DNA from 4 places in the Peribacillus sp. FSL E2-0218 genome. Region 3 is predicted to be linked to each of the others. Evidence: riboswitches for the same ligand, from Rfam matches in the RefSeq annotation. Region 3 holds a riboswitch; each other region holds the start of a gene.

Region 1 (8,125 bases), 1.5 Mb from region 3:
CTATAACCGAAACCGTTGCCAAGAGAATGACCAGGAAAGTGCCATTATCCGTCTTGAACGTTCCAATCGTCTCGGGAACTCGTTTCTTAGTAAGTAAAGATCCTGCGACAGCGATTAGTGCAATCATGGAAAAGTAGCGGCCAAACAGCATGACCATTCCGGTGGATATATTCCAAAATGGAGTGTTATCCCCTAAACCTTCAAAACCGGAGCCATTATTGGCGGCTGAGGAGGTAAACTCATAAACAACCTGCGAAATTCCATGAAAACCCTGATTAGAAATAACCGAAGTGCCCATTTGTGTAGCTAAAGCAATGGCTGACGGAACTAAGATGAATAATGGATGCAAAAGGATGGCAATGGCTATTAGTTTCATTTCCCTGCCTTCAATTTTCTTCCCTAAAAACTCCGGCGTACGTCCAACCATCAATCCAGCAATGAAAACTGCCATTATTGCGTACATAAGGATATTGACCGTACCTACTCCATCACCGCCGAACACACAGTTCAACATCATTTCTGCCAATGGCACTAATCCGCCAAGCGGAGTAAGCGTATCATGCATATTATTGACCGTACCTGTCGTAGCAGCTGTCGTTACGGCTGTGAAAAGGGCACTCTGAGCGATTCCAAACCGAACCTCCTTGCCCTCCATACTTCCATTCTCTTGAGATATTCCCATTTTTTCTAATGATGGATTTCCATTTTGTTCACTGAAATACGTAACACCTAAAAACACAAGGAACATTAATCCCATTGCCGTAAAAAGAAACCACCCTAGTTTTTTGTTTTTTGCCATATACCCAAACGTTAAGGGGAGTGCTACAGGTATCAGGAACATAGATAGAATCTCTAAGATATTGGTGAAACCATTAGGATTCTCATAGGGATGTGCCGAGTTGACACCAAAGAATCCACCGCCATTTGTCCCTAAATGTTTAATCGACTCCAATGCCGCTACAGGTCCGCGTGCAATATTCTGTGTCGCATCTTCCAATGTAGTGGCAACGGCTGTGGGATCAAGGGTTTGCGGCACCCCTTGGGATACTAGGACAAGCCCGATTAAAATAGATAACGGCAGAAGCATCCTGGTGATGGAACGAATTAAATCCACATAAAAATTCCCCATACTGCGCTGCCCGGTCAGACCTCTGAAAAAGGCCATACAGAGCGAAAGGCCGGTAGCCGGTGTCGTGAACATCAAAAATATGATGACGACCATTTGCGATAAATAAGAAAGTCCCGATTCCCCGCTGTAGTGCTGCAAATTAGTATTGGTAAGGAAACTTGCAGCAGTATTGAATGCCAATAACGGATCCATATTGGCTATATTACTTGGATTACCTGGTAATACGCCTTGAAAGCGAAGGATCAAGTACGAACTAATAAACATGACCATATTACTCAAAAGTAGGGCCTTAGCATATTGCTGCCAGTTCATATCACCCGTATGGATACCAGATAGTTTAAAAATGCCCCGTTCTATTCCCCCAAACATTCGATCTTGTTTTGTTGTTTCAAGGGAATAAACATTAACTAAGTATTTCGCCAGCGGTATGGCAATAATAATAACGAGTGCCAATACCAGACCGATTTGAAAATAATCCATTTGCATTTCCTCCGTTTTGTAGCGATTAATATTTTTCCGGATAAATTAAAGCATGAACCAAGTACAACGAAAGTGCTCCAACAATAATGAATAAAAGCATGCTACTACTCTCCTTTTTTTTCGATAACTTTGTTACAAAAATGGAGAAATCCAAAAAACAGCAAGAATGAAAAAGTTGTAAGTGACACCGAAAAAAGATCCATCATCATCTCTCCTTCCAAGCGATGAATATATTAAACAATTAAAATGGCTCACCCCCTTAAAGTTATTAGGTTCCGCTTGTTAGCAGCCAGTCATAGCTGTAACCGTCTGGTTTACTGACGATGACAAAATCGGCTCCCATTTTTTTATATAGACTGGAATTTCGATGATGATGAGTGACAACAAACAGCCTAAAATGTTTGAGCCCTGAAAAAATCCTCACAAGATTGATTCCATCAAGTAGACAATTTGGGAACAAATAAATACAGCTATACCGGTTTGATTTATCAACCATTAATCCATCACAATCCTCCAGTTCTCTTGTCGGCATCAACCATTCTTCATCATAATCTACAATTTCCAAGTTACTTGTATCCGTGTGGGTGGCTCCTATACTTCCCTTTACAGATTTGTATAAATCCCCTTTTCCAACAATCAGCACTTTTCTCATGCAATCCACCTCATTAGTACTTTTTGTGACCTAGTTTCAAGCTGCATACTATCTGGGGAAGTGTAGCCTGCCAGTTGAAAACATAAAAAATAGACCAATGCTTACTTTTCCCCCATATATGCAGCCATGCAGGAGCTATCCATATCCGCGCGCAAATCAAAAATGATTCACGCACCGGTTATTGGATACGCTGCATTAGCAAACAAATATAATTGGAGAAAAAGTACTCATTGGTCTACTTAACGCCCAGTCAGCATGTGCTTTCTTTGCGTTCTGTCTTCCATGATCCTTTTTCATATGAAAATAGGCAAATTAAAAAGACCTACTTTATCATTCATGTTGCTCATTGCCGTTTTCACAACAAAAAAGCCCCATGATTAAGGCGGTCTCATGACCTCCTTCGCTTTAGCCGACGAAGTTAGCTGACGGGTAGGATGGCGAAAGAGTCTCTCATCCTTTCTGCATAAGCAGAATTAACCCCAAAAAATTGGTTCCTCCGTTCCTGATCACTCAGGACTAAGCCGTGTTTCAATTGTTGGTGTTGAATATGTTGTTATTCTAAGCTCGTTACCTGCCACTTGTAAATTGGCATTTTGGGGCGAATAAGACCAGTTTGCCCACTTATTCTATAATATTCTCATTTTTCCTAATGTTTCCTTATGATAACACTAATTTTCTCGTTTAAAAAAACTTATTTTCTTTATAAATCTTACTATTTCAAGTTAAGAATCATTTTTTCGAATGTTATTGACAAGACTCAGGCCGGACATTATGATAAGTTGCATAAATTGGGAGAAAAGCAGGGGAGACAATATGGTGAATTCCAAAAAGAAACTAGAGGCAGAAATAAGTGCAGCCTTTATAACATTTCAGCGAGAGCTTATGGGCCGAGGTCCTCAAGAAGCGAAAACATACATTGTACAGGATATGGTCATTACCCGTTTTAAGGGAGTGCTGACTGTGGAAGAAAAACACCTTGTTTCCCAAGATACCGGGCGGAGGCTAGTCAAAGAAATGAGGCAGGTGTTAAGGGAAATGTACAGTAAGGATTTTGAGGAGATCGTGAATCGGCTGACGAATTGCAACGTTCTTTCCAGCCATAGTGATATCAGCACGAAAACGGAGGAAAGACTGGAAGTGTTCATTGTAGATAGAGACCTTGAAAAATTCTTAGAATCCAAGGCATAATTTTGACCCTTCCTCTTCCGCAACACCCCAAATTACCAATTCAAACAAACCCAGAATGATAATCAACTGGGTTTGTTGTTAATACTATGTGTATTCCCACACAGGTTACATCCCTCCCTAATTAAGGAATTCGATTTCCGTAATTGCATTATTAAGGTTCTTTAAGTTTTTCAACCATTTCTGGTTTATGATCGGCAACCACCAATACATCCAAATGGCGAACCGCACGAAGCAATTTTTGTACAACCGATCCTTTCATGATTTCTTCCAGCCTTTTTCGGGCAGATTGTCCGATTATAACCTGAGTCGCATTTTTTTCATATAATCGTTTAACCACCTCCCCAACTACTTTTCGTCGATGATGCGTTTCATACATGTTGAAATCCCCCCCAAGCCGTTCCGTCAATATTTTTAGTTTTTCCAATGTTTTTTCCTCCTCCTCTTTTAGAGGCGAATGATCCTTAACGTAAGCGACGAACCAGTGTGCTTTTAACCGATAGGCAATACGGAAGCCCCGCCGAATTAAACGTTCACTATCCGGACGCAAATTAACACAAACAAAAATAACCTCCTGCTTTCTCCAAGGTCCCCTTAAGGTCCGCTTTCTTTCCCATGACTCAAGCCTTTCGTCCACATCATCAGCTACCTCACGTAAAGCTAATTCACGCAGAGCTATCAAATTGCCCGTTTTGAAAAAATTGCTTAGAGCTTGATCAATTTTATCTTTAGCATAAATATTCCCTTCCAGCATTCGTTGCTGCAAGCCAATTGGTGACATGTCAATAAGTTCAATCTCTTTTGCGATATGCAGGATATGATCCGGTACTGTTTCACGAACGCGGACTCCAGTAATTTGTTCGACACTATCGTTTAAGCTTTCCAGATGTTGAATGTTCATAGTGGATATAACGGAAATGCCCGCTTTCAAAATTGTTTCGACATCCTGGTGACGTTTTTTATACATACTTCCAGGTACGTTTGTATGAGCCAATTCGTCAACAAGAACAACCTCAGGTTTCCTTTTTAAAATCGCGTCTGTATCCATTTCTTCCAGCACTACATTTTTATATTGTATTTTCCTTCTCGGAATTAGTTCTAATGTGCCGATTTGTTCAAACGTATCCTCTCTTCCATGCGTTTCAAGAAACCCAATTACAATATCTATCCCCTTCCTTTTTAGTTCGTTTGCCTCACGGAGCATCGTATAAGTTTTGCCAACACCTGGCGCAGCCCCGATATACACGTTCAATTGCCCCTGGCGGATCTTATCAATATGATCTATTACCTCTTCATTTGACAGGCGGCGATATGGATTCCGATTATGTTCATTCCACTTGGCCGGGATCACCCTTTCACCATTTTTCCCCGTTCGGTCAGCGACGATAAAAACATCAATATTTCGGCTTTTTTGAAGTATCTTATTAATGATCGATCCGTGAATGATTTCCTCCCAACGGCTTCGTTTCGATTGACCCATTACGATTCTTGTAACATTTTTCTCAGTTGCATAATCTACTATTTCCCCAGCTACATCCTCTCCTGCAAGGGGACGTTCTTCAAATTCCCCACCTATTTTATGTACCAGCTTTTTAATAGATCTCCTGAAGGTTCCCTCCTCCTTTGACAATTTCTTAATGGGAGAATAAAGACACACCACAAATAACTCCCCGCCCAGGCGTTTTGCCATTTGTTGCCCGCGCCGTATGAGAATGGATCCATTCCAATGGTATTGGACGGAAACAAGGACTCGCTCAGAAGCACCAGATGGCCCTATCAATCCTTGTTGTTCACGGTAATCATCTAATTCGTCATTAACCTCTCCGGCTAAAAAACGGAGGGAAAGCTCCCGTAATACGGCCAAATTGTCTCGTCTGAATAATTTCCCCCTTTTTCCTTTCGCTTCTTTTTTTTGTTCGATTAAGTCATCATGAAGGCGATTAAGAATTTGTTCCGGGGTAACGTCCAGAAGCTTCACCTCGTCTGCCATTGCAAGCGTATTATCTGGAACACACTGGTCCACTTGAACCCTCACTCCCAAAAGCTTTTCAGCTACCTCCTTCACACCCTCCAATTCATAGATGTTAATCGTTGTGATGACACTTATGTTGTAGCTCATTAACGTTAGCACATCATCTAATCTAGTCTTATTTGAGGCATCTGGACGGTTGCGATGGGCCAAGGCGTCCACAAGAACAACTTCAGCATTCCGTTCAATGATGGAATCAATATCCAAATCTTGTTTAAGGATCCCCCCCTCCATCCACTCAATGGGTGCAATTCTTTCTAACGCCCCTATTTGTTCAATGGTTCTGGGGCGATCGGATGCACTTACTGTCCCTACTACTACATCAATCGCCTTTCTCTTTAATGCATTTCCTTCCAATAGCATATGATAAGTCTTCCCAGATCCGGACACTGCCCCCAGAATGATTTTCAAGCGGCCACGGTGAACTTTATGAATGGATTGTAAAAATTCTTCTGGTGATTTTCTGCGAAACTTCTCTCCCATTTTTTTTCGCTCCTTTTCCTTCAAACTATGTGAAAAAAAAGCTTTACCACCTTTCATTCTCAGAACCTTCCAATACATCATTTCATTTTTTAGTGCAGAACACTACAATGTTGGTGCAGTATCCGCCATACAGGAATACCTCCAGAAGACCGCCCTGCACCTACAGGCCCTTTGTTACTTAAGAGCCCGACCGTTTCTATTTGCATCATTTTCGTTCACACGAATAAATGGTAAAAAAAAAAGACCTCGGTTCCTTTTATTCCATGTGAACACAAGTGCATCATTACTCTAACCCAAATAAGAAAATAGATTCATGAATGTTATCTCGTCTTACTAACAAAGCAAGGATAAAGTCCCATAGGTATACTAAGCGCCCAGCAAGCGAAATTGCTCCTTTCTCATTTACCAAGGTGAAAATTCAACTGACAGCTGGCACTATTTCCGTCTATTCTACGTTTACCAAGGCTAGTTGTAAATCCATGTATTGAAAAATTTGATTTTGCTGGATTCCCCTTTTTTTCATATGCATATAACCACTTCCATTCGTTGCACAAGCAAAAATAGAGAACCTGTTAGATTTATAGCCTTCTCGCAGAGAATTTAGGAAATTGCTATTATATCGAAAAAACCATGGATTACATTTTAGCGAAAATGTAATCCATGGATACTAATGTTAACAATGCAGTTTGGCCGCCATGAAAGCAGCCTTCCAGATGATAGCACGTGCATGTAACACAAATGCCATTGTTTTGTAAGTCGGATCGTTTCTTTATGGTTCACTTACCCTACCTGACGTTTAAACACTATACTGGCGAAGAAATAAGCGACGACCATGGTGCCGACGCACCAGGCAATCGCGATCCAGATTCCGTTACCAACAGATCCTTCATACAAAAGGGCACGTATCGAATTCACGATTGATGTCACGGGCTGGTTCTCAGCGAACGCACGGACAATTTTCGGCATGGTTTCGGTGGGGACAAAAGCCGAACTGATAAACGGGAGGAAAATCAGCGGGTACGAGTAGGCTGTAGCCCCTTCCATGGACCCCGCTGTCAGTCCGGGAATGATCGCCAGCCATGTCAGCGCCAATGTAAACAGCCCGAGTATCCCGGCTACCGCGAGCCAATCGAGAATTCCGGCGTTGGACCGGAAGCCCATCAAGAGTGCAACGAGGATGACCACCACGATGGTAAGCGCATTGGAAACAAGCGAGGTCAACACGTGTGCCCACAATATTGACGAGCGCTTTATGGGCATGGTAAGGAAACGCGCCATCAGCCCGCTCTTTACATCCGTAAACAGACGCACGGAAGTGTAAGCGACGCCTGAGGCGATGGCCATCAGCAAGATTCCCGGCAATAGATAATTGACATAGTTATCCGTGCCGGCCTTAATGGCGCCGCCAAATACATAGACAAATAGCAGCATCATCATGATCGGCGTAATTGCGACCGTGATGATCGTATCCGGGCTGCGCATGATGTTACGCATTAAACGCCCTAGCAATACCCCTGTTTTACGTTTCATTTACATCTCCTCCTTTTTGCCGATGATTGCGAGGAAAATTTCCTCCAATGTCGGCTGCTTCTCGATATACTCCACTTTCGCTGGCGGGAACATCTCTTTGAGTTCGGTAAGGGTGCCGATCGAGATGATTTTTCCGCCATGAAGGATGGCGATGCGATCGGCCAATTGTTCGGCTTCCTCCAGATATTGGGTCGTGAGTAAGATGGTCGTGCCGCCGCCAGCAAGCTCCTTGACAGTATCCCAGACTTCTATACGCGCTTCGGGGTCAAGCCCTGTCGTCGGTTCGTCGAGGAAAATGACTGCAGGCGTCCCGATCAGGCTCATGGCAATGTCAAGCCGGCGCTTCATCCCGCCGGAATATTTGTCCGTGCGGCGGTTGGCCGCATCAGTCAGGCTGAATCTTGCAAGCAAATCGTCGGCGACAAGGGCAGGATTGGAAATCCCCCGCAATTTGGCTATCATCATCAGGTTTTCCCGCCCTGTGAGCATACCGTCTAAAGCTGAGAACTGTCCTGTCAGGCTGATGCTTTGGCGAACATGATCCGGTTGACGCTGGACATCATGACCGCAAATATCTACTTCGCCGCCATCGCCCTTCAATAGTGTCGAGAGAATATTGACCGTCGTCGTCTTGCCC
Region 2 (8,125 bases), 1.8 Mb from region 3:
GGCATCTCATGAGATGGAACGGGATTTTCTATTCCTGCATTATTGATGAATACATCAAGCTTTCCGAACTTCTTTACTGCTGATTCAACAAGATTAATTACATCACCTTCAACGGTGACATCCCCTTTCACTGCTATCGCTTCCCCGCCGTCTGCTTTTATTTCTTCCAATACACTATCCGCTTCCTCCGGTTTCGAGCGATAATTAACCACGACCTTTGCCTTTTCCTGAGCAAAGCGAATGGCCATCGCTTTCCCCAAACCAGTTGACGAGCCTGTTATCACAACGACCTTGCCTTCTAAATCCTTATACATTCCATCACCCTCCAATTAACTTTTTGCCAATCCAAGCATGACCCCTGCTATGATGATCAATATTATTCCGATAACGATTCCAATTAGTTGGTGTTTCGTTTTCTTCTCGCGCAATATGATGATTCCGCCTAGCGTCGAGATGACAATGCCCATTTGTGACAGCGAAAAACTTGTAGCGACTCCCACTCGAGGCTGGGAAATGAATAAAAACATGTTTCCAGCAGCCCATATCAATCCGGGAATGATATTTCGAATGGCATATTTGTTAAACGGTTTATGTTTAAACGTCAATAATAGTCCACCTATCACCATCCCTATCGCTTGAGGGAATAGTGCTGACCAGCCATCTACATCAAAGAGCCGGGCCACGACCACATAAACCAAGTAACCGAAGGTGGAGATGAGGAGAATCATGATTCCTTTTTTCAAGTTTCCCGATTTCCCCTCTTTTGATTCTTTATCTTCCAAAGAGGTCAGGACAATTCCGATAATGATGAAAACTAGTGCCAAAACGCCTAAAATGACCGCCTTCATCGTCGACCACTCATGGAAAACGATGACCCCGAATAACGTGGTCGAAATGAGCTGCAACCCAGTTGATATCGGCATCGTTTTGGAGACCCCCATTAAATCGATGCTCTTTAGCTGATTGGCTTGTCCAACCGCCCAAAACAGACCAGACACGACGCCGACGCCAAATACCAAAAGGGAAAGCTTGATATCGGCAAAAATATAAACGCCGATTGAGAATATCAAGGCCCCGATCGTTGTTCCCAGTGTCTGACTATAAGGTCCGCCTCCCAGCTTCACATTAAATAAAACGATGCTTCCCCAAAACACTGCCGGCAAGAGCGCTAATACTATATCCATCTTCAACCCCCATATATGTATGTCCAAACTAAAGCAGGAAAATTTCACTTAGTCTTTTTCTTAATATGTTCTCACTCCGTGAATTGAGCCTTGGTAATTTTTAGTTTGGTCATTAATCGATAGGGATCGATATCTTTTTCGGAGATATAAGTGCAGTTTTCATTGATATATCTCTATTTTCGGAGATATAAATGCAGTTTTCATTGATATATCTCTGTTTTTCGGAGAAATAACTGTTTATAAGGGCAGTTTTTATTTTTTTGAATGAAGTGCAAAAAAAAACTGCAGACAAAAAGTAAGAAGCAACCCTGAGTTGGGTTGCTTCTATCATGATATGACAATTATTTCTTCAAATGATACGGAACGGTCGTAACCACTACATTCCTTCTATAAAGTAAATACGCACGAATCAGTAAACTAGATTGGTTATGGAGAATGTTGTGCCAGCCCTTCTTCGGAATGAATTGGGGGATGATCACGGTTACTTGATAATTGGATTCACTGGCCTTATGCTCAACCGTATCCACAAATTTAGTCAAGGGCTGAATGATGCTCCGGTAGTAGGAATGAAGCGTGACAAGCCTGATATCAGGCTGCCATTTCTTCCATTTTTCTTCGAATTTCTTTTCATCTTCCCTTTCAAAGGAGATGTATACGGCAATGATTTGATCTGCCGAAAGGGACTTGGCATAATTCAAGGAATTCTCAACTACATGAGTGATACCGGCAACAGGAACGATGATAACATTTCCTTGGATGGGCAGGGTCTGCTCACAGGTAGTGATGCGCAATTGATCGCCTACCGCATCATAATGTCTCCTTATGCGATGGAACATGAAAATGATGATCGGCAGGAAGATCAAAACAGGCCATACATGAACGAATTTTGTTAAAAAGAAAATGATCGTGACAATAAAGCTAATCATTGCCCCAATGGAATTAATCGTTAACTTCACGATCCAGCCTTTTGGCTTTTCCCGGATCCATTTAACCATCATCCCCGACTGCGACAAGGTGAATGGAATGAAAACACCTACTGCATAAAGGGGAATGAGATTCTCGGTATGCCCTCCAAAAGCGACGATCAGGATAATCGATGCAAGTCCAAGGATGATGATTCCATTGGAATAACCTAGGCGGTCTCCCCTTATCGTAAACATCCTTGGAATGAACTTATCCTTGGCTAAATTGACCGCTAGCAACGGGAAAGCGGAATACCCCGTATTGGCAGCAAGAATCAGGATCAATGCCGTCGTGCCTTGAATGAAGAAATACATGAAATTCCGTCCAAATATTTCTTCGGCGATTTGGGATACCACCGTTACTTCTGCGCTTGGAACAATGCTTAAATAATAGGCCAAAAATACAATCCCCGTAAATAAGACAGCTAGTAACGAGCCCATCGCTATTAAGGTTTTGGCTGCATTATTCGGTGCTGGATCTTTAAAGTTGGGGATTGCATTGGAAATCGCTTCGACGCCGGTCAAGGCGGAGCTGCCTGATGCAAATGCCCTCAGCAGGATGAATAAACTGATGCCCGCGACTGGGGTTCCGATCGAAGCATGCAATTCAGGTGAGACATCCCCAGTCAGGATTTTGTATAGTCCCACCCCAATCAGGATGAATAATGCTAAAACGAACAGATAGACAGGATAGGCCAATACAGAAGCCGACTCTGTCACCCCTCTTAAGTTAAGGATGGTAAGCAGGATCACAAAAATGATGGCAATGCCGACATTATAAGCATGCAGGCTGGGAAAAGCGGACGTGATGGCATCCGTGCCTGCAGAAACGCTCACGGCCACCGTCAATATATAATCCACCAATAAGGATCCGCCAGCGATCAGCCCTGGATTTATGCCCAAATTGTTTTTTGAAACGACATAGGCGCCTCCGCCATGCGGGTAAGCAAAAATGATTTGCCTATAGGACAAGATAAGCGCCGTTAACAGGATCAAGACCCCGATGGCAATCGGTATGGAATACCAAAATGCCGCAGCACCAACCGTGATCAAGACGATCAATATTTGTTCCGGACCATATGCGACTGAGGACAGAGCATCAGAAGATAGAATGGCCAACGCTTTTGTTTTGTTAAGCTTTTGATCACCCAGTGCATTTGATTTTAAGGGTCTTCCTATCAAGAACCTCTTTATTGATGATAACATCAAAAATTCACCCGCCATGTTTTTTAGTAATAAGTTTAGGTTACCCTGCTAAAGCAAAAAAACAGAAAAAAATAAAAATGCCTGCAAGTCATAACTAAATAGACCTGCAGACATCAATTTTTTTGTCTAACAAGCTCCACCTTCCTTCTCATATAACGCTTACGAGGTTAGCTGTCGGATTCGGACCTAAGAGTAGCCCTACCTTGGAAGGATTCACCCCTTGGATTATACAATAATCCCTATAACGGGTCCCCCGCACCAAATGGTTTAAGCGATTTAGAAATATGAAACTGTTGATTATCATACTCCCGTGAACTGGAAAAGTAAATGAAAATTTTCCTTGTAAAAAGAATATTTTTTTGCAACTAAGGTTATGTTGATAATCTATGCTTCCTACGAGATCCAAGCCCAGCAAATTCAGAAAGGATGACCGTGATTCGTATGGCTAAAAATACAATGAAACCGATCCTATCGGATGAATTTTTAGATGAAGTGGTTAAAGAAATCAATGAACAATTTGGCGGGCCCCTAAATGAAAATAAGCATCACCTCCAGCATCCGGACGATGAAGAAAGAAGCTGAATTTCCCCTATCCTACTGGATGTTTCGTACTTATCCATAGCGCTATAAAAAAACTCCGGTTAATTCAACCGGAGTTTCAGACTGTAGACAAACTCGATGAAAATCGAGTTTGTCTATTTTTATGGCCTGTACAATTTAGACGTTGATTTCCACTCCAGGCACTCGCTTTCCGCGGGCGGTCGGGGAGCCTCCTCGGCTTTGCCTGCGGGGTCTCCCCTAGACGCGCTTTTCCCGCAGGAGTCTCGTACCTTCCGTTCCAATCAACTTTGTCTTACCTTTTAGATAGAACACTTTTGACTGGAGTCATTTTTGTTTTAAAATTGAAGGATTAAAACTTGAGGTGATGAGGATGCTTTCTAAACATGATTCTATTCAGCGAGATCAACTTGAAATGATTACTTTAGATCAACTGGTGCCACCGAACCATTTGGTTCGTAAAATGGAGGCTGCCATTGACTTCACTTTCATTTATGACTTGGTGAAAGATATGTACTCAGAGGTAGGACGCCCAAGTATTGATCCAGTTATTTTAGTTAAACTGACTTTCATTCAATATACCTTCGGTATTCGTTCCATGCGTAAAACGATTGAAGAAGTTGAAACCAATATGGCTTACCGTTGGTTCTTAGGCTATGGTTTCCATGATAAAGTACCTCATTTCTCTACGTTCGGAAAAAATTATGAGCGACGCTTTAAAGATACAGACCTGTTTGAACAGATTTTCTGTCGCATTTTAATGACAGCTGCTAATAAAAAGTTAATAAGTGTAGAACACGTTTTCGTGAATTCCACACATGTGAAAGCCAGTGCGAATAAACGGAAATTTGAAAAGAAAATCGTTCGTAAAGAAACACGAGCGTATCAAGGACGTCTTCAAGAAGAAATCAATCAAGATCGTGAAAACCATGGAAAGAAGCCTTTTCCACCAGATAAATTTGATAAGGAAGAAACCAAAGCAATTAAAGAAAGTACTACGGATCCTGAGAGTGGCTACTATGTGAAAGATGAACGAACAAAACAGTTTGCCTATTCATTCCATGCGGCCGCAGACGGCAACGGTTTTGTATTGGGAACGATTGTAACACCTGGTAATACACATGACAGTCATATTTTGGAGCCACTTGTTGAGCAAGTGATTGAGAAAGTTGGAAAACCAGAAGCAGTTGCCGCAGATGCAGCTTATAAAACACCAGCGATTACAAGCTACCTATTTAACAAAGAAATCACACCTGCTTTACCCTATACACGTCCTCGTACAAAAGAAGGATTCTTTCGCAAACATGACTATGTTTACGATGAACACTTTGATTGTTACCTTTGCCCTTCGGGAGAAACTTTAAAGTACTCAACAACAAATAAAGAGGGCTATCGCGAGTACAAATCGCCCAAACAAATTTGTGCAACATGCTCATTTTTATCACGGTGTACGGAAAGCAAAGACCATCAAAAAGTAGTGACACGGCATATCTGGCAAGCATATGTGGAAGAAGCAGATCATCTGCGTCATCATCAAGAGGTAAAACCTATATATGCGAAACGCAAAGAAACGATTGAGCGTGTATTCGCAGATGCAAAAGAAAAGCATGGTATGCGTTGGACTACTTTAAGGGGACTTAAAAAATTGTCGATGCAGGCGATGCTTACTTTCGCTGCCATGAATGTAAAGAAGATGGCCACTTGGACATGGCAAGGTCCTAAAACGGCTTAACATAGTGGCTCGAAGAGCCCAAATCTCGTAACCTTTGGTCAAAATTTCAAAGGAATTTCAAAAGGGGTTCGGAATTTTTTAATTCCGAACCCCTTTTGTCTACAAACTGAAACTCCGGTTAATTCAACCGGAGTTTTTTTGGCTGCCCTGCCTTTCTTTGACGACTCGTCCAAACCGTTTTAGCTTATCCTCATAGAATGATAAAGTAGTCATCACCAAAAGCAGCAAGAAACTAACCTTAAACAGCAATGATGATACTACTTGATTTAAGTCTTGAATAAGGTAAGCATGTTTTTTCCACTTCATGGGCTTATAGGTGCGTTAGCCTTAGATGACAAGCCAGCGTATCCATATTCCCCCCGCCAATTTCCCACCAGGTCCATACCGTAGTCCACTTTTTCACTCCTTCCGTCCCTGGGGCTTAATGTTTGGGTTGATGAAACCCAATGGGAAGACTTATTGACGTCCTTACTTTTAGGGTTATCTTAATTTCAAAAGGAGGGATGAAAAATGTATATGCATCATTCACCCAGAATGGGTATCATTCACACAGAATTGCCATATCTAGGGATGGCCGCGCAAGTATACACCGGATTTTTAGAATTTCAAAAGGATGTTGAGACTGTGCAAGAAACTGAAAACAGACAGTCGCTTTCCGCTCCTATAGATAAGTTTGAATGATCTCATGGCATTAACTGCCCCCATCATTCTTCATAGATACGATCTGAACCGACCTATTAAAGGCCGGTTTTTATTATTCAGCATACACACGCGTCCCATCAAAAGATGTTTAATTACAGATAAGAATTCCACATAATAAAGTTGCCTGAGTGGAATAAATTTACTTTTTTACGAATCATGATATATTAATATAGTTTTTTAGCACTTAAAGCGTTCAATTAAAAAAGATTGGTTTGTATACATAACCATGGAAGGGCCTTTATCAAATGGAAAAGACGCATCATTTGCCAAGGCATGTCCAGTTTATGGCCTTGGTCGGACTGATTGGAACAGGGATCTTCAAGGGAAGTTCCGATTCATTGAATATGGCCGGTCCAAGTGTCGTGATAGCCTATTTAGAAGCCCCGAATGAAATTCAGGGCTTCTAAATATTATCCACTTATCCCCAAAAATTGAAATTCCCGAAGATTTTATCCTGATAATCCTGCCTTTTTATTATATTTTCACCATACATATGTTAAAATATCCAATGAACCAATCATCCTACAAATTTGAGGTGTATTTGTTGTCCATATCCAAAGCAAATCGTTTATCACTTGTCGAACAGGTCGTTTCCCAAATCGAGACATTAATCGAATCCGGCGAATGGGAGATTGGAAGTCAGATTCCGCCTGAAATGGATTTGATCAAACAATTCGATGTAAGCAGAAATACATTAAGAGAAGCGATACGATCTCTTGTTTATGCAGGACTTTTAATTACGCAACAAGGAAAAGGAACATTCGTCAAATCAGCAAGTGCCTTGGGCGCCGCATTTCAAAGAAGGATCCAACGATCAAGTTTATTTGAAACGTTAGAGGTGCGTCATGCCCTTGAAAGGCAAGGAGCCCAATTGGCCGCTGCTAGACGCGATCAAGAAGATATCGAAAAATTACGGCTGCACCTAACAGCCTGCAGCAAAGCGGCAGAAGCCAAAGACCTCAAGGCATATGAGGAAGCGGATATACAGTTGCATAAAACGATCATGGCTTCCTCACATAATGGCTTATTGATTGACTTGTACGAACATATGGAGGATTCCTTGCATGATTCGATCCATCAAATCGCTGGGATGAGTCCTGATGCGAATTTACACTTAAGCATCCATTGCAATCTAGTTGAAGCCATCATCGACCAGGATGTGGAGCGGGCAATCGATTCGGTGAATGGATACATTGCACATTTCAAAAAATTCATAGACTAAGTACGGAGGAATATTATGGCCATGCAACAAGCGGTAAATCAGCTAGAACAAAACAAACTGAATAGTAATACCAAACTTGGACTGCTCATCATCGGAATTATCCTACTCGCAGCCAATCTAAGGGCTCCCCTTACATCAGTCGGTCCCCTTGTAACATCGATCCGCGATGCATTGGGAATCACCAATGCACTATCTGGTTCTTTAACGACTTTGCCTTTGCTCTCTTTCGCTTTATTATCTCCATTTGCACCTAGGATAGCCCGGCGTTTCGGGATGGAGCTCACCTTATTTGCATCTTTGATATTATTAACGGTCGGAATTGCAATACGCTCACTTGGCGGTGTCCCGACATTGTTCATCGGAACGATTTTAATCGGGCTTGCCATCGCAATTGGCAATGTTTTGTTACCTAGCCTGATCAAGCATAACTTTGCAAGAAATATCGGTTTGATGACCGGAGTTTATGCCGTTTCCATGAATTTATGCGGGGCCATGGCATCCGGCATCAGTATCCCCATTGCATCTTCATCGAGCATGGGTTGGGCTGGTGCCCTCGGAT
Region 3 (8,125 bases):
GCAGCGTGCCAAGCGATAAGGCCACGAGTGCGACAAGTATATTCGTCAATAACACGAGCCATATGGAGCCCACGAGCACGATATCCAGTACGTTGACGGCATAGAGGACGACGATGATCGTCTGAATGAGGGCAAATGAACCATAGCCGATCACATAGCCGGCGACGATTTCATGCCGCTTGATCGGCGTGGCCAGCAGCCGCTCCAGCGTTCCGCTTGTTCGCTCCTTCAAAAGCGCGATTCCCGCTATCAAAAACACGAAGAAAAAAACGAAAAAGCTCACGAGCATCGGACTGAAGGTGTCAAAGCCCTTTGTATTTTCATCTCCGTACACATATTGCGATTCAATGGAAGGCATTTTGCTTGTATGTCCTTGCAGTCCCAGCATCAGCTGCATTTGGACGGCTTTTGCCCGTGCTGGTTCGTCGTTCAACAGCGTAAGCTCCATTTTTCCATGTTCAACGTGTAACCAGCCATCCGTTTTGGTTTCAATCATTCGTTTCCTTGAAAACTCCTCAGCTGCCTTTACTTGAAAATCGGCCTGTCCCAATCCAGCGACCGTGCTTTGATCACTGCCGGTTACGACGATTTTCAACTCACTCGCTTCTGTGCCAAAAATGAAGTACATGAGCGTTAAGATGAGCAAGGGGGCGAGGAAAAATAAAGCTAGGGTCCTTCGATCACGGCGCAGCTGCTGGATGATTCGCGTCACGAGAGAGGAAATCCGCATTACCGTCCGCCTCCAATCTTTAAAAATACATCATCAAGCGTTTCCGCCGCAAATTGTCCTTTTAATGCGGCAGGCGTTCCCGATGCAATGATAGCTCCCTCACGCAGCATCGCCAGTTCATCGCATCGTTCTGCCTCATCCATGACATGCGTCGTTATCACGATCGTCTTGTGCTCTTCATCTCTTAACCGCTCCAGCTCCTGCCAAATGTTTCGTTTTAGCATAGGATCGATCCCCACCGTCGGTTCATCCAAAATGAGGATTTCGGGATTTTGGATGAGGGCGATCGCCAAGGACAAACGGCGCTTCATCCCCCCGGAATAATGGGCAATCCGAGTGTTCAAATCATTCGTTAATCCGACGATTTCAGCTGCATATCGGATCCGCTCGCTTCTTTCCTTTTTCGATAACCGATATAGCTTCGCAAAAAACTCAAGGTTTTCAGCACCAGTCAGCTCAGTATACAAAGCATCGGATTGTGCCATATAGCCGATTTCCATCAACAATGTTTCATTTGGCACCTTATGATCGAGAACCGTGACGCTCCCGGCATCCGGCTTAATCAGGCCGACAATCATTTTGATCAAGGTCGTCTTACCGCATCCTGAAGGACCTAACAAGCCGAATATTCCACTTTTTTCTATCGTGAGGTCCAAGGGCTGAATGACCCTTTTATGTTGAAAGCCTTTGGCAATACCTTCCATGATAATCGCATGTTTCATTGGACGCACTCCCTTCCACTTTAATTAACACGGTGTTGAATGTATCATCATTCTAAGGTAGCATGAGTTTCAATACAATGAACAGATTTTGAAAAATGTTCAGTGAAGTGAGGGAGATATTCAGATGGCATCGATTCATGAGGAAATGATACAAAAAACGAAGGCGCATATCCAGCATCACTTCATTGCACTCGTTGAAGCAGAAGGATTTACGCATGTGTCGGTAAAGAAGATTGCAGAGCGTGCGAACATCAATCGAGGCACCTTCTATCTTCATTATGCAGATAAATATGCGTTGATGGATCAATTACAGCAAGACTTGCTGGATGAACTTCAAGCACGCATTACGGCGATTTTACCGAAAGAGGCACTCCTTGCCCTTCATCAGCAACAGCTATATCCGCCTTTCGTCGCGATTTTCCAATTCATCGGTGAGCATGCCCAACCCTTGAGGGCGATTCTTGGTGATCAGGGCGATCCTTCTTTTGCGAAAAAAATAAAGCGTGTTTTCGGTGATGTCCTTTTGGATCGATTGATCAGCCAGCATCCTGCGGCTCTCAATGAAGCATTTCGAACATATATGCACGCCTTTTTGACATCGGCGATTTTAGGGGTGATCCAGGAATGGCTGGAAAATTGCGAGGAACAGCCAGTGGAGGAAATGGCAAAGATACATTTTCAAATCTTGAATTTCATCAGCCAATTACGCACATTCATTAAATGAAATGGATATAAGGCATGTTCACCGCATGCCTTTTCGGAAAGGTCGCTTACACCTTTTTCTCCGCCATTCCCCCTTCACTGGAATAATACCTGCTTTTCACTGGCTTCATACTGAGTACACATAATAAAATCGAAAACGCAAGAAGCATCACGGAACCTGCAATCACGACGAACCGAATCGAAAGGAAATGGGCAGAAGCACCGACAATCACTGTTGTCATAATGATCAATAATGCTTCCAACAAACCGAACATGCTGCCCACCCTCCCCATGATGTCCGCCGGGATATTATTCTGATAAAAAGTTTGAAAGCCAGTATTAGCAAAAGCCAATGAAAAGGCAATAAGGAAAAATCCCGTGGCCGCGATTGAAAACGAAGTCGACACGGCATAAATCATATAACCGATCGAAACACATACGGAACCCAGGCCAATCAGATAGGATATCCGCACTTTACTGATGAATAATGCATTTATGATTGCTCCGGCAATGATACCCGCCCCGGCGATGCTTACGAGGAATCCGTAATCGCTGTCCGACAAAGAAAGCACGCTTTTGGCAAATGCTGCTTCTTGGGAGTCCATGGCCGTTTCCATTACGACCATGCAGCTGAACAAGAAATATATGAGCATCACATATGAGGCTTTCCGGCTGTAATCGAGGACGATGCCCCAATCCTTTTTCACGATGGCCCAGGATAGGTGGCGATCGATAAGGCTAAAGGAATCATCCTTTTCAAGATCTGGCATGAATAGCGTGATCACGCCTGATAATACTAAGGCTAGAGCATTGATATAGATGGCAGCGACGGGGGTGCCGATTATGAAAAGGAGACCCGCTATCGCTGGTCCAATCAAAAAAGCCCCTGAATCGATCAAGCTTCGCAATGAGTTGAATCGTTTTCTTTGTTCGATTGGTATTAATTTTGTTATATACGTCCTTGATGTTGTACCAAACACGGCCTCTGCCATATTGATCACCAATACGAGCGAATAGATCGCCCAAATGGAGGAAGTCAATGCCAGCAAAGCGATGAATGTCGCCCGGAATAGATCAAGTGTGACCATCATATTCCGCTTATTTCTCCGATCGATGACGCTGCCAGCCCAAACATTGGTCAACAATACCGCCAACGGTTTCACCATATATAAACCAGCGACTGCTAAGGGAGACTTGGTCAAATCAAGAACGATTAAATTGAGGGCGATGAAATACACCCATGCGCCGAAGTTCGAAATCCCGATTCCGCACAATAAAATGGAAGGATACTTCCATGATGACATTACATGTTTGAATCTCATCTATTCCCCACCCCTGGTTGTCATGCCCGGCTGAATGGCCTCCCTATCCGGTATTACAACGAAGTCCTTTTTCCCTAAATTTTAACATTATCCATTCCGACATGTAAATGATTCCAACGCAAAAAAACCCATTGATCGGCAATGAGTTTGAAAGCGAAACAAGATATGGATTTTTCGGCTCGTTCAAGTTATATTGCCGCAGAAGAAATGGACGATTTTCACCTTTGGGAAAAGAATTTTAACAAAGGATTCTTTTTCTTGTCGGTTATTCTTAATTCATTCATGATGATTTGATCCTCATGATCGGCTATCCATTTCCTTAGTGCATCTTTATCCTGGCATTGTGTTAAGTATGTCTGGCCGCCCTTGCCTGTAGCATTGATAACATATCGATTGAACGTCTTCTCCATAATTGCCTTGCCCGCCTTCTTTGTAAAGTGTGTTTGATTTTATTTAGGATTTCCCCAAAATAACGATTATATATATTGTCTGAATTTTATTTTTTGAATGAATCGAACCTATCATAATGTGCTAACTAATATTTGTCAATACGTTTTCAAAATGTAAATGAAATGTTAATTTTCAGTTTTGTTAAAGAAATATTTTTTTACAATTTAGGGGTTTACAACTGCTAAATGATGGGAGTAGAATACGTTTTATCCATTTAATATAATTCGGCCAAAACTCAAAGGATTTGAGTACGGAGGACCCAATCATTTGGGGTTAATTCTGCCTTGCAGAAGGGATGAGATCAGCTCTTTCGCCATCCTACCCGTCAGCTAACTTCGTCGGCTAAAGCGAAGGAGGTCATAAGACCGCCTAATTCGGAAGCTTTTTTGCACGTTATTTGTGTCAAATTAGCCGTTCGAGGTTTTTCGCAGGTCTTTTTATTATGCTCTAAAAGCTTCGGAATGAAAGATTGATGGTTCATATATTCATATAATGTTACACATTACATTATCATAGGCAGGGATGATCAATTTGATAAAAGCAAAAAATTTATTGGATCCGCCAAAAATACTTGTACTCGGGTTTGGCATCCTGATACTGATCGGGTCCTATTTATTGACCTTGCCGATTTCCACTGAAAGCGGGCATGGTCTTTCTTTTCTGGATGCTCTTTTCACCGCAACATCCGCTACTTGTGTAACAGGGCTTGTCGTAGTGGATACGGGATCGACTTTCACCACTTTTGGCGAGTTGGTCATCTTGACACTGATTCAAATAGGCGGCTTAGGATTCATGTCATTTGCGACGTTTTTCTTTTTCCTTTTAGGCAAGAAAATTTCCTTAAAAGGCAGGTTACTTTTGCAGGAGTCCTTAAATAATCTATCCATGGCAGGTGTAGTCAGGTTAGTGAGACGACTTTTGATTTTCACCGCCATCATTGAAGGCATGGGCGCCCTTATCTTATCGATTCGCTTCTCATTTGACATGCCAATCGGCAAAGCGATTTATTATGGGGTTTTTCATTCCATATCGAATTTCAATAATGCCGGCTTTGATTTAATGGGGGAATTCAGGAGTTTAACCCCCTATGTATCGGATCCATTCATAACCCTTACGGTCGTCTTCCTCATCACGTTTGGCGGAATAGGTTTCATCGTGATGAATGAACTATACGAATATCGTGATATCCAGCGTTTATCCGTACATACGAAGGTCGTTCTAACGACAAGCTTGATCCTTACGATTGCCGGCGCAATTTTAATCTTTATATTCGAGTTCGGCAACGCCAAAACATTGCAGCCTTTATCCTTGATGGGTAAAACGCTATCGTCTTTATTTCAGTCGGTTTCACCAAGGACGGCAGGCTCTAATACGTTGGATATTCCTGATTTGACTCAGCCTACCTTGCTGCTCATCATTTTCTTGATGTTCGTTGGGGCTTCTCCCGGATCGACTGGCGGCGGGATTAAAACAACTACATTGGCGACGCTTATCGGAACGGTTTGGTCACAGATTAAAGGAAAGGATGATGTGGTCTTATTCCGTCACCGTATTGTGAGTGAAACGATTTTCAAAGCATTATCCGTTTCATTCATTGGCGTATTCATGGTTTCAAGCATCTCCATTCTGCTGGCCATCACGGAAAGCGGAAGTGACTTCTTGATGATTTTGTTCGAAGCCACTTCAGCATTCGCCACCGTGGGACTTTCAATGGGCTTGACCCCAGAATTATCACCGCTTGGCCGGATGCTCATCATTTTTACGATGTTTGCAGGCCGTGTGGGCCCTTTGACTTTGGCCTTTGCTATCGCCATGCGGCGCAAACCAGATCCGTTCCGTCGGCCAAAAGGGAAAATCATGATTGGTTAATCATAAAAGGAGGCGTGTAGAAGATGGGCAAACGACAATATGCCGTAATCGGATTAGGCAGATTCGGAACCAGTGTGGCACATAGATTATATACGGCCGGCCAAGAGGTTTTGGGGATTGATATCAATGAGGAAAGTGTCGAGAATGCGGAATTGAGCGTTACCCATGCAGTCATTGCGGATACAACCGAAGCAGAGACATTGAAATCGATCGGAATCCGTAATTTCGATTGTGTCATCGTAGCCATCGGAAATGACATGCAATCGAGCATTTTAACTACCTTGCTTTTAAAAGAGCTTGGGGTCAAAAAAGTCATTGCCAAAGCCCTTAATAAAAATCACGGCCAGGTGCTCTCGAAAATCGGTGCCGACTGGGTCATCTATCCTGAGAGGGATATGGGGGAACGGGTCGCGAATCAGCTTCTCTCCCCTAACATGCTGAACTATATAGAGCTCTCTAAAGAATACAATATCGAGGAAATCATCCTCCCCATGAGCATGAAGGGAAAAAGCCTCAGAGAGCTCGATTTACGTGCAACATATAATATCAGCGTCATTGCCATCGTCAGTAATGGAGAAATCATCATAGCACCATCACCGGATCAGGATATTCATGAAAAAGATATGCTTCTAGTCGTTGGCAATAAAGAAGATCTAGCCGTCTTTGCCAATATTGAATGATCCACTGACTGTTTATGTCATGGAATCCATGAGGAATGATAGCTTTCACCCTCTATTATTGTTTCCCATCTTGCGCGTATCTATCAAATGTGGTTTCAGTATTAACATCCTATCATTCAAAAAGACCGCCATTTGGCGGCACTCCGAAGTTTCTTTAAAAGCTAGCATCCCCGCGCTTATGTATGTATCATTTTATCGTATGGATCGCTTGGGCTAAAGTCGATTTGACCGTCACCTTTTCAAAAGGCAGTTGAAGCTTGACTGCTTTCATCGCTATTTCCGGCCTAAGTCCTGAAAGGGTCGTATGGATGCCGATGAGATGCAAGGATTCGATCAATTGTGACAGCTGATGTGCGGATGCACCATCTATGGAATGGACGCCTGATAAATCAAGGAACAGTCTTGAGACATTTTTTTCGGCACACTGTTGTAACGTGGTCTCTAGCAAGGACATGCCCCTCGCTGTGTCGATATCACCAATCAGCGGGAGTAACGCTGTATGATCATTAAGAGAAATGATGGGCGAGCTCAATTCATCGATCATTTGCTGCTGGGCTTTCATGATTTTGTTGGCATATCTATGGTTTGCCTCAGTGAACCTTTCCATCACTTCACTGAACACCCTAACCACGATCTTATACCAGGAGTTGATTTCCGCTTGGGTATATTCCTCTTCATGCAATGCCGCAAACTGCTCGATATAATCCAAATATTGTTTTTGTGTCCGGAAAAATTCCCTCAATATGTAATAGATGGGCGTATTTAAATGTTCCTCATCCTGACCGATATCTTCAATCCATTCGTCTAGCTCATTAAAGAACTGGCTTTCTTCTAACGTGAAGATTTGAAAGAAATGTAAATGAAATTGATAGTTTTGCTGCTTCAGTTTTTCGATAACTTGGGGATCAGGAGAACTGTATACCCCCGCCGTATCGTTTTTATTCAAGGTTGCATACCAATCTTCAGTCAGTTGCTTTGCTTTATTTAATAAAAAGGAATATAGTTCTCTATTTCTATGCATAAACGTCTCCACCTATTTATTTATTATAAGAACTCATTTCAATTGGTCTCAAGTCTGCTGGTACCGCGAGTTGGCAGTCCTCTTCCCCTATACCTTCCCTGCTGTTTTTGAAACCATACAACTACTGATTTTTTCGAAAAAAGGATGAACATTGAAATTTTTTCTATTGTTTGGGACATTATTCGTTCGCATCAATTCATTTTAATAGTTTACCATTTTTATTTTTAGTTAACAAATCCACTTGCACTCAAAAAAAGGATCTGCTCCCAGATCCCGCTTTCGCAGCCATTTCTTTTAGAACATCACCTTTTCATGAACAAACCCGTCCAGAGGCCTTGCATTCCAAATGCTTCATCCGTTTTCTTCATTTTACGTATTTCCGCAACTTCGAAATCCTTGAAAATGGTCCTAAGCTTTTCTTCCGTAAAGCCCAATCCTCCCATAAGGCTTCGTTGCCTATAAACCTCCCAATCCGAAATGGCGGCACCACCCAATTCGCCGCCTTCTACAAAACAGGTAATCGAATAGGCCCCTTTAGGTTTTAGCGCTTTCTTGACCATCTCCAGATATTTCAGCCTTCGGTGCGGGGCTATATGGTGAAAACAGCCAGAATCATACACGATATCATA
Region 4 (8,125 bases), 1.0 Mb from region 3:
GACGATTGGAGATAATGACGGCTTCCAATTCAAAGTCGAATTTGATGGGAAACAGATGGAAGGGGAAGCGCTCATGATTTTGGTCATGAATGGCTCATTCATCGGAACCAATGTTTTGCCTTTTCCGATGCTGAATCCTGATGATGGGAAATTAGGCGTTGCCATTTTGGAAAATGCAAACTTTAGTACTTTTTTAGAATTAATAACGATGAAACGTGAATGGTCCGAAAATCTCGGTTCGAATTCCGGAGTGACTTATGTACAGGGCAGTAATTTAACTATTGAAACGAAGACGCCGCTTGATGTGGACATGGATGGAGAAAACTATAGCAGCCAGACTCCTGCGGGAATTAAGGTGCTTGAACACCATTTATCGGTATTAACCCCAAGTTAGAGAAGAGCGGGGGTTAATTATGTGTTTTTTGTTTTAATGGTTCCTTATATCTGCAATTGTTTCCAAAATAAGATAAAATATTAGAAGAAAGATCAATTTTTGCAGGGGGAACACATATGGTTTACCAGGTAAGATTGTTAAAGGGCATTTTTGAGCCTGACAGGAGTCGTTATCAGCTGCAAAATGCTGAGGCGATCACTCGACTTGGAAGTAAATTGCTATTGTTATATTTTCTTAGTCTTATTGTATTTGCCATTGGTGGATATTTTGGGATTGGTTCCGAAACCTTTTCCAAGCAAATCACGACGATGAGTATGAATGAATTCGAAGCGGGTAAGCTGCTGATCATGGGCGGCAATATGATTGCCGGTCTCCTTTACCCTTCTTTATACATATTTTTAGCGTCTCTCTATTTTTGGATGATCGGGGATGTCCCATACATAAAAGTAGTAATCGTTCAAATGATCCTATTTTGCTTGCAGTTATTGGAAAAGGTTTTGCTGATTCCGATGTTCATATTGTTACATGTAGGAAACGACGGCAATCCCTTTTCACTCGGAGTCATAAGTCAGCATTTTCTCAGCAATGATTACTTTATACATGTTTTCAGTGAAATCACCATTTTTCAATTGCTGATCATATCCCTGCAATACTTCTATATAAAGGGATTTTCAGAACGAAATCATTATTTGATTTTTTTATTGGTTGCGCTATTCTATTTGGTCACATGGTTTGCCAAAGCCTTTTTGGCATACATACATGTGGGAGTATTTGTCTAAGGCGGGTGAAGGGGAATGAAAGGGAAATGGAAGATAACCGCGGTCTCCGTTGCGTCGATCGTTTTAATAACAGTTAACATATATCTTATTGAAAAGAAAGAAAGCAAAGTGGAACGAACCGTTTTCGTGGAAAACTGGTCAAAGGTAAAAAAAGATACCATTACGGATACCATTCAAACAAAGGCGATTGTGAAGCCTGCAGAAGTGCATGATATTTATTTCGATGCCAAGAAAAACGACTTCCGGAAATTCCTCGTAAAAGAAGGGGATGTGGTTACCGCTGGCACATCATTGTTTGAGTTTACGACAACGGAGCTTGATGCGCTTAAAGCGGATCTATCAGCGGAGAAAACGGCTGCTGAAGGAGAAATTTCAGGGATCGACCAATACATAGCGAAGCTGAGGGCCTATCAAGGGAATCTGGACCGGGATCCTGATAAAGCGGTCATTGATGATTCGGTAAAACAAAAGTTGAACATTGATATAACAACAAGCTCCTCGGACCTTATTAAAAGTAACATCGAGCAAGAAATGTACAAGCAAGAACTCGAAAAAAGCCGTTTGAACGAGAAAGTGAAGATGTTGAGTACCCAGTTAAGTTCAATCGAGACACAGACCAGCGCGGTCGAGACGACCAGTGAGGCTGACGGCATAGTTAAAAATATTAACAAAAACCTTAATAATCCCATCATATCCATAGCTTCTGCAAATATGGGAATTGAAGGGGATTTCTCTGAAAGTGAAATGAAAAAAGCCAAAGTGGGCATGACTATAAAGGCAAGCGTCCCCGATCTAAAAAAGGAATTAAAGGGGAAAATAAGCCGTATCCATTCGTATCCGGCAGAAGAGCCGACACTAACAAAAGATAACCGTTTTCCATTTCAAGCGATGATCGAAACGGAAGGTGAAGAAACTGAGCCGTTGTTGGTTGGATCCAAGGTAAACCTATCCGTCATAACCAATGAAAAGGCGGGTGTACCTTCTGTCCCTGTAGGAGCTGTTCAACAAACCAAAAAACCGCATGTCTACAAATTGACGAAAAAAGGCTATTTGGATAAACAATACGTGACATTGGGGCTTAAGGCTGAAGGAAAACAGGAACTTATAAAGGGACCTGCAGTAGGAGATGCCATCCTGATGGAACCGGAGAATGTGATGAAAAACCATTCTCATTTCATTACGCCCGTTCACTTCGAACAAGTGAAGATTAAAACCTACAAGACGTTCACCACTAGGGAAAAGGTAAGATATTTATTGCTCGGAGTCCTTGAAAAATAGCTAAAATCTTTGTGTGAAAAGAGTCTGAATAATATATCGGTATAACTATTTTAGATAAATCTAGAAAATAATTTTTTGTATAATCGGTCTACTATACTGAATTTTCAGACATTTTTAAAGATTTTTTATATGTTCGACAAGAATAAATATTTACAGATTAAAGTTTTTAGTATAATATTTTATTATAAGTTAATTCGCTTAATCTTATTCAAGAACGGGGGACCCAACTTTGTGGATTTAATCCGCTAGGGGTGAATTCAGAAATGAAAGGGCATTTGTGTTTCCAATTCCTAACCCGACAGCTAACCTCGTCAGCGTCTTTAAGGGAACATGTGTGAATATTCACGCCAATAAGAAATCGACACATGAAGTGTCTTTTTTTTCGGCGTAAAGATAGAGTTTTTCAAAAAAAGAAAAATTACTTTCTTTCTATTAGTATCTGTTTCCCTTACCGAGACAAACGTTTTTGCATCAAAGACTTTATAGAAGGTGAGGAAAGTACATGAAGAAAATTAAATTAAGTTTAGCAAGCCAGATCTTCATTGGTTTAATTCTAGGGATAATCGTTGGAGCCATTTTTTATGGTAATGCGACAGCTCAAAACTTTTTACAGCCATTCGGGGACATTTTCCTAAGAATGATCAAAATGATTGTTGTACCAATCATTGTGTCAAGCCTGATCGTTGCAGTTGCGGGCGTAGGTGATTTGAAAGCTGTAGGTAAATTGGGTGCTAAATCACTTTCATACTTTGTAGTGGTAACCCTTACAGCGATTGCTGTTGGTCTGATTTCAGCTAATATCATCCAGCCTGGTGCCGGTGTGAATATGAATAATCTGGAACAAACAGATATCTCCACATATGTTGATACAGCAGAAACGAAGCAGCATGAATCATTTGTGGACACGCTCGTTCACATTGTGCCGTCCAATCCAGTAAAAGCCATGGTAGAAGGCGATATGCTGGCAATCATCTTCTTCTCCGTATTGTTTGGACTAAGTATCGCGGCCATCGGTGAAAAAGGTAAACCAGTATTCCGTTTCTTCCAAGGTACAGCAGAAGGAATGTTCTACTTAACCAATATGGTCATGAAATTCGCTCCTATCGGGGTATTTGCCCTAATTGGTGTGACCATCTCCAAGTTCGGTTTGGAATCTTTAATTCCGTTAGGGAAGTTAGCGCTTTCTGTATATGGAACCATGATTTTCTTTGTTATCGTCGTTCTGGGGCTTATTGCAAAATTTGTAGGATTCAACATCTTTACGTTAATTAGACTTCTTAAAGCGGAATTGATTCTTGCGTTCTCTACTGCAAGTTCAGAAGCCGTTCTTCCGAAAATCATGGAAAAAATGGAGAAAGCGGGATGCCCGAAACATATTGCTACATTCGTTATCCCGACTGGATATTCATTCAACCTTGATGGCTCGACATTATATCAAGCATTGGCAGCTATCTTCATCGCTCAAATGTATGGAATTGATTTGAGTGTTTATGAGCAAGTTACGTTAATGCTTGTACTGATGATTACTTCCAAGGGTATTGCAGGCGTACCGGGTGTATCCTTCGTCGTTCTTTTAGCTACATTGGGAACCGTTGGTATTCCTGTCGAAGGTTTAGCGTTCATTGCCGGTATCGACCGTATTCTTGATATGGGACGTACGGTAGTCAATGTAATCGGTAATTCACTGGCTGCAATTGTCATCTCTAAATGGGAAGGTCAATTCAATCCTCCATCCGCCGAGGAATTAAAACAAGTTTCTTAATAACGAAAATCCAGAGTGAAGGTTCACTCTGGATTTTTTTTAATTTAAAACGCGGCTTCGTCTATTGACGGCTGCAAAGACACCCCTGTATCACATAGGGTCTCAAATGCTCCTGAAATCTTACCATCACACCAGGCGAATTTGGTCATTCCGGTTCAGAGTTGTTCTCCAGATTGCCTCGGCTCCATCCTTATCATGAGTACCCATTTTTTATCATGTGGATATTTAAATGTGCGGAGTTAGTTCATTATATAAAGGTGAAAGTGTAGTGCAAGCTTCCGTATTTAGTGAGGATGAATGAATATTCTCGGTTATATAACCTACGTCAAAACCAAAAAGTTTGTTAAAATAACAGTATTGATTGCAAGTTCGGAGGGGGTCTGGTTATGAAGAATGTTAGCGATGATATATTATATATGCATATGCAAGCTTCCCAACGGTTTGTCCTATTTAACGGACTCAACTTTCGGGAGTTTTCCTATTCACTGCCATTTGCCTTGGATTCCATCTTATTATTGAAACATCAATTCGATGGTGGGGAATACAATTTGAATGTGCTGCTTGAGAGTGCTTCGTCAGAGTCCATCGCCAAGCTTCTTAAAGAAAACGTCCGCTCATATGGTGATTTTTGCTGGGTCGACTTTGAAGAGGCGGAAGGGCTGAATGAGCTGGAAGGAAGGGAACTGGCGGAGCTTTTATATTTAGGTCATACCAAGACCCATTTGCAGCCTCCTTTTTTTCCTAAATTGAATAACCAACTTGCGTACCTTGCACAGGACGATGGATGGTTCAATAAGGTCTATTTTCGATCTCTTTCAACATTTTATATAATGTTGGGAAGTTTGATCCCCCTAAAGCTGGAGCTGCTGAAAGTAGAGCGGACGTGGCTCGGAGTCCGAAAGAAAAAAGAGTTGACGGCCATTCCTCTGGAAGTTATTTCCACCTTGATTCCGATACTTGCCGAGGGCATCGTTTTTTCGTTTCGAGATGCTAAATATTCAAGAGCGAAAATAGAAATTCCTGTATGGGTCGTAGGTGATTATTTAAACATGGACGAGATGCATGAGGACTTTTCAGACCGAAACGCTAAGAGTCCGGATGTCTTCATCACTTTCAGCAGAAAGGAAAAAATATGGGATTGTGTCATCAAAAATGATTCCTACAAGTGAAGATTCTCGATCTTTTCATTCTTTAGTAGTAAGACTTACTATCCCATGCATACAAGATAAGAGGGGATTCAGTGAACGGCAGCCCTTAGAAATGATTGGAAATGCATCGATGATGGAAGTTTCGCTTTTCCCGTTTTAGTGTAAAATGATACAATGAACATGGTTAAAAGAATATTGGAGGGTAATAACTCATGAAAACTAAACTTGGTTTGCTTTATGGTGGAAAATCTGCGGAGCATGATGTTTCAATGCAGACAGCTTTAGCGGTCATTAAAGCTCTCGATTTAGCAAAGTTTGATATATATCCGATTTACATAACAAAAGAAGGTTCATGGATAAATGGACCGAAATTGACGGCACCTGCCGAGAATGTCGCGGCTTTGACTTTCTTACCTGAAAAAACGACTTCCCCGCTGGCGCTGCAAGCACATTCAACTGATGAAAATAGTGAATCGACTGGATATGACGTCATTTTTCCATTGCTTCACGGTCCAAATGGAGAGGATGGCACGGTTCAAGGAATGTTGGAACTGCTGAATCTCCCTTATGTAGGGAATGGCGTATTAGCGTCGTCAGCTGGAATGGATAAGGTTATCATGAAAAACATCTTCGCCCAAGCTGGACTTCCTCAAGTGAAGTACACGTGGTTCATTCGCTCCGAATGGGAGGCCGATAAGGAAGCTGGCATTAAAAAGGTTGAAGATGAAATAGGGTACCCTTGCTTTGTTAAACCGGCGAACTTAGGTTCCAGTGTCGGCATCAGCAAATGTGATGATGCACAAAGCTTGGAAAAAGCGGTAGCTGAGGCTTTCCAATTCGACCGGAAGATCATCATTGAAGAAGGGGTCATTGCTCGGGAAGTGGAGTTTGGCATTCTCGGCAATGACGATCCGACTTGTTCGGTGGCAGGGGAAATCATCCCTAAAAAAGACTTCGCCTTCTATGATTACTCAGCAAAATACGAGGATGGCAATTCCGCAATGGTCATCCCGGCTGAGATAAGCGAAAGCGAATATGCTGCATTATCCGATATGGCAATAAGAGCCTTTAAGTCATTGGATTGCTCAGGGTTGGTCAGAGCTGATTTCTTCTTGACCAAAGATGGTGAAATTTATATTAATGAAGTGAATACGATGCCAGGATTCACTCCTTACAGCATGTTCCCATTACTGTGGAAGCATACGGGAGTCGACTATCCAGCGTTGATTGAAAAACTCGTGAAGCTTGCTTTGGAACGCCATCAAGAAAAACAGCAAATCAAATATACCGTCTAATCATCAGGTGATGTATAAGTTATCTCAACAAACCGTCAAATGGTCATTTTTTGATGGGTCCAAATTAGCAGGAGCCGGCAGTTAACTGGTTTCTGCTTCATTTGGTTAATGGATGGGAGATCGGTTAATGTTTCGAAGAATGTAGGAGGAACAAAATGATAAAGAGAACGTTAAAACAAGTGCATGAAATGGCAGCTGGATTGAATGATATCACTTCATTTCAATCCGTAGCAATTGAAGGGGTCACCATTGATTCAAGAAAAGTTAAAGAAGGATGCTTGTTCGTTCCGCTTAAGGGGGGGCAAGTTGACGGGCACCAGTATGTCAAGCAGGCTTTGGCGGAGGGAGCGGCAGCTTCTTTTTGGCAAAAGGATGTTCCGAATCCCCCTACCGATTTACCATTAATCATTGTCGAAAATACGGAAAAAGCACTTCAGGAATTAGCGCGTTCCTACCTTTCTCAGCTGAATATAAAGGTCGTCGGGATTACAGGAAGCAACGGGAAAACCACGACGAAGGATATGACGGCTGCCCTGCTTGCCACTACGTACAAAGTTCATAAAACGAACGGTAATTTCAATAATCACCTAGGCTTGCCACTAACGGTACTTTCGATTGAAGAGGATACCGAAGCGGCCGTTTTGGAGATGGGAATGAGCAGCCGCGGTGAAATCGAATTTTTGTCCAAAATGGCAAAACCTGATGTAGCCATCATTACCAATATCGGTGAATCGCACTTATTGGATTTGGGGTCACGTGAGGAAATTGCGAATGCAAAGCTGGAGATTGTCGAAGGCTTGGCGAAAGATGGCGTGCTGATCTATCACGGAGACGAACCGCTGCTTCGCAATCGGATCAAAAGGGATCTCCCTGATTTGAATGTAATATCTTTTGGCCGCACCGAACAAAATGATCTATTTCCACAGCTGATCACCCAAGGGACCGATAGCACCACATTTACCATCGCCTGTGATGAAAAGGAAGCTGAATACGAAATACCCGTTTTAGGTCATCATAATGTTCTTAATGCATTGGCAGCCATTTTGGTTGCGAAGGAGTTCGGTGTGGATGATTCCTCCATCCGAAAAGGCCTGTCAACCATTCAGTTAACGAATATGAGGATGGAATTGGTCGAGGGCGCAAAAGGGCAGAAAATCATCAATGATGCGTACAATGCGAGTCCGACTTCCGTTAAGGCCGCTGTCGAGCTGATCGAAGGTTTATCCGGTTTCGAGAAAAAAATCCTCGTTCTGGGAGACATGCTGGAGTTGGGACCGCAGGAGAAAGACTTTCATTTGAAAATTGGTGAATTGATTTCAAATGACCGGATTGATAAGATTTTCACCTATGGTCCTTTGGCCGAGTTTATTGGCAAGGGAGCAAGCGGAGCTTTTCCTGCAGAAAATGTTCGTTCCTTCCAAGATAAGCAGAAGCTTATTGAGGAGCTGAAAACATCGACGCAGGCAAAT

The links. A riboswitch is a leader RNA that binds a small molecule or an ion and turns the genes downstream of it on or off. The one in region 3 is predicted to bind cyclic di-AMP.
Region 1: linked by a shared signal. The riboswitch ahead of MHI53_RS14090 (hypothetical protein) and the one ahead of MHI53_RS21390 (TrkH family potassium uptake protein) in region 3 are both predicted to bind cyclic di-AMP.
Region 2: linked by a shared signal. The riboswitch ahead of MHI53_RS04990 (APC family permease) and the one ahead of MHI53_RS21390 (TrkH family potassium uptake protein) in region 3 are both predicted to bind cyclic di-AMP.
Region 4: linked by a shared signal. The riboswitch ahead of MHI53_RS01495 (cation:dicarboxylase symporter family transporter) and the one ahead of MHI53_RS21390 (TrkH family potassium uptake protein) in region 3 are both predicted to bind cyclic di-AMP.

Annotation. Positions count from the first base shown of each region.
Region 1 covers NZ_CP150304.1:2,938,303-2,946,427, forward strand. Annotated here, with positions in the region: gene kdpA (potassium-transporting ATPase subunit KdpA) at 1-1,609, opposite strand, end outside; gene MHI53_RS14090 (hypothetical protein) at 1,878-2,261, opposite strand; cyclic di-AMP (ydaO/yuaA leader) riboswitch at 2,654-2,794, opposite strand; gene MHI53_RS14095 (DUF2294 domain-containing protein) at 3,075-3,449, shown strand; gene MHI53_RS14100 (universal stress protein) at 3,601-5,958, opposite strand; gene MHI53_RS14105 (ABC transporter permease) at 6,739-7,488, opposite strand; gene MHI53_RS14110 (ATP-binding cassette domain-containing protein) at 7,489-8,125, opposite strand, start outside.
Region 2 covers NZ_CP150304.1:1,035,026-1,043,150, reverse strand. Annotated here, with positions in the region: gene MHI53_RS05000 (SDR family oxidoreductase) at 1-314, opposite strand, end outside; gene MHI53_RS04995 (RhaT/GlcU family sugar-proton symporter) at 330-1,184, opposite strand; gene MHI53_RS04990 (APC family permease) at 1,526-3,352, opposite strand; cyclic di-AMP (ydaO/yuaA leader) riboswitch at 3,493-3,636, opposite strand; gene MHI53_RS04985 (hypothetical protein) at 3,794-3,934, shown strand; gene MHI53_RS04980 (IS1182 family transposase) at 4,284-5,642, shown strand; gene MHI53_RS04975 (hypothetical protein) at 6,153-6,323, shown strand; gene MHI53_RS04970 (hypothetical protein) at 6,590-6,751, shown strand; gene MHI53_RS04965 (FadR/GntR family transcriptional regulator) at 6,889-7,566, shown strand; gene MHI53_RS04960 (MFS transporter) at 7,582-8,125, shown strand, end outside.
Region 3 covers NZ_CP150304.1:4,436,268-4,444,392, forward strand. Annotated here, with positions in the region: gene MHI53_RS21365 (ABC transporter permease) at 1-730, opposite strand, end outside; gene MHI53_RS21370 (ABC transporter ATP-binding protein) at 730-1,452, opposite strand; gene MHI53_RS21375 (TetR/AcrR family transcriptional regulator C-terminal domain-containing protein) at 1,577-2,176, shown strand; gene MHI53_RS21380 (MFS transporter) at 2,223-3,476, opposite strand; gene MHI53_RS21385 (hypothetical protein) at 3,695-3,886, opposite strand; cyclic di-AMP (ydaO/yuaA leader) riboswitch at 4,143-4,285, shown strand; gene MHI53_RS21390 (TrkH family potassium uptake protein) at 4,449-5,795, shown strand; gene MHI53_RS21395 (TrkA family potassium uptake protein) at 5,819-6,475, shown strand; gene MHI53_RS21400 (STAS domain-containing protein) at 6,663-7,496, opposite strand; gene MHI53_RS21405 (class I SAM-dependent methyltransferase) at 7,799-8,125, opposite strand, start outside.
Region 4 covers NZ_CP150304.1:295,165-303,289, forward strand. Annotated here, with positions in the region: gene MHI53_RS01480 (YegS/Rv2252/BmrU family lipid kinase) at 1-394, shown strand, start outside; gene MHI53_RS01485 (hypothetical protein) at 511-1,173, shown strand; gene MHI53_RS01490 (efflux RND transporter periplasmic adaptor subunit) at 1,189-2,451, shown strand; cyclic di-AMP (ydaO/yuaA leader) riboswitch at 2,637-2,783, shown strand; gene MHI53_RS01495 (cation:dicarboxylase symporter family transporter) at 2,954-4,213, shown strand; gene MHI53_RS01500 (hypothetical protein) at 4,600-5,382, shown strand; gene MHI53_RS01505 (D-alanine--D-alanine ligase) at 5,574-6,656, shown strand; gene murF (UDP-N-acetylmuramoyl-tripeptide--D-alanyl-D-alanine ligase) at 6,812-8,125, shown strand, end outside.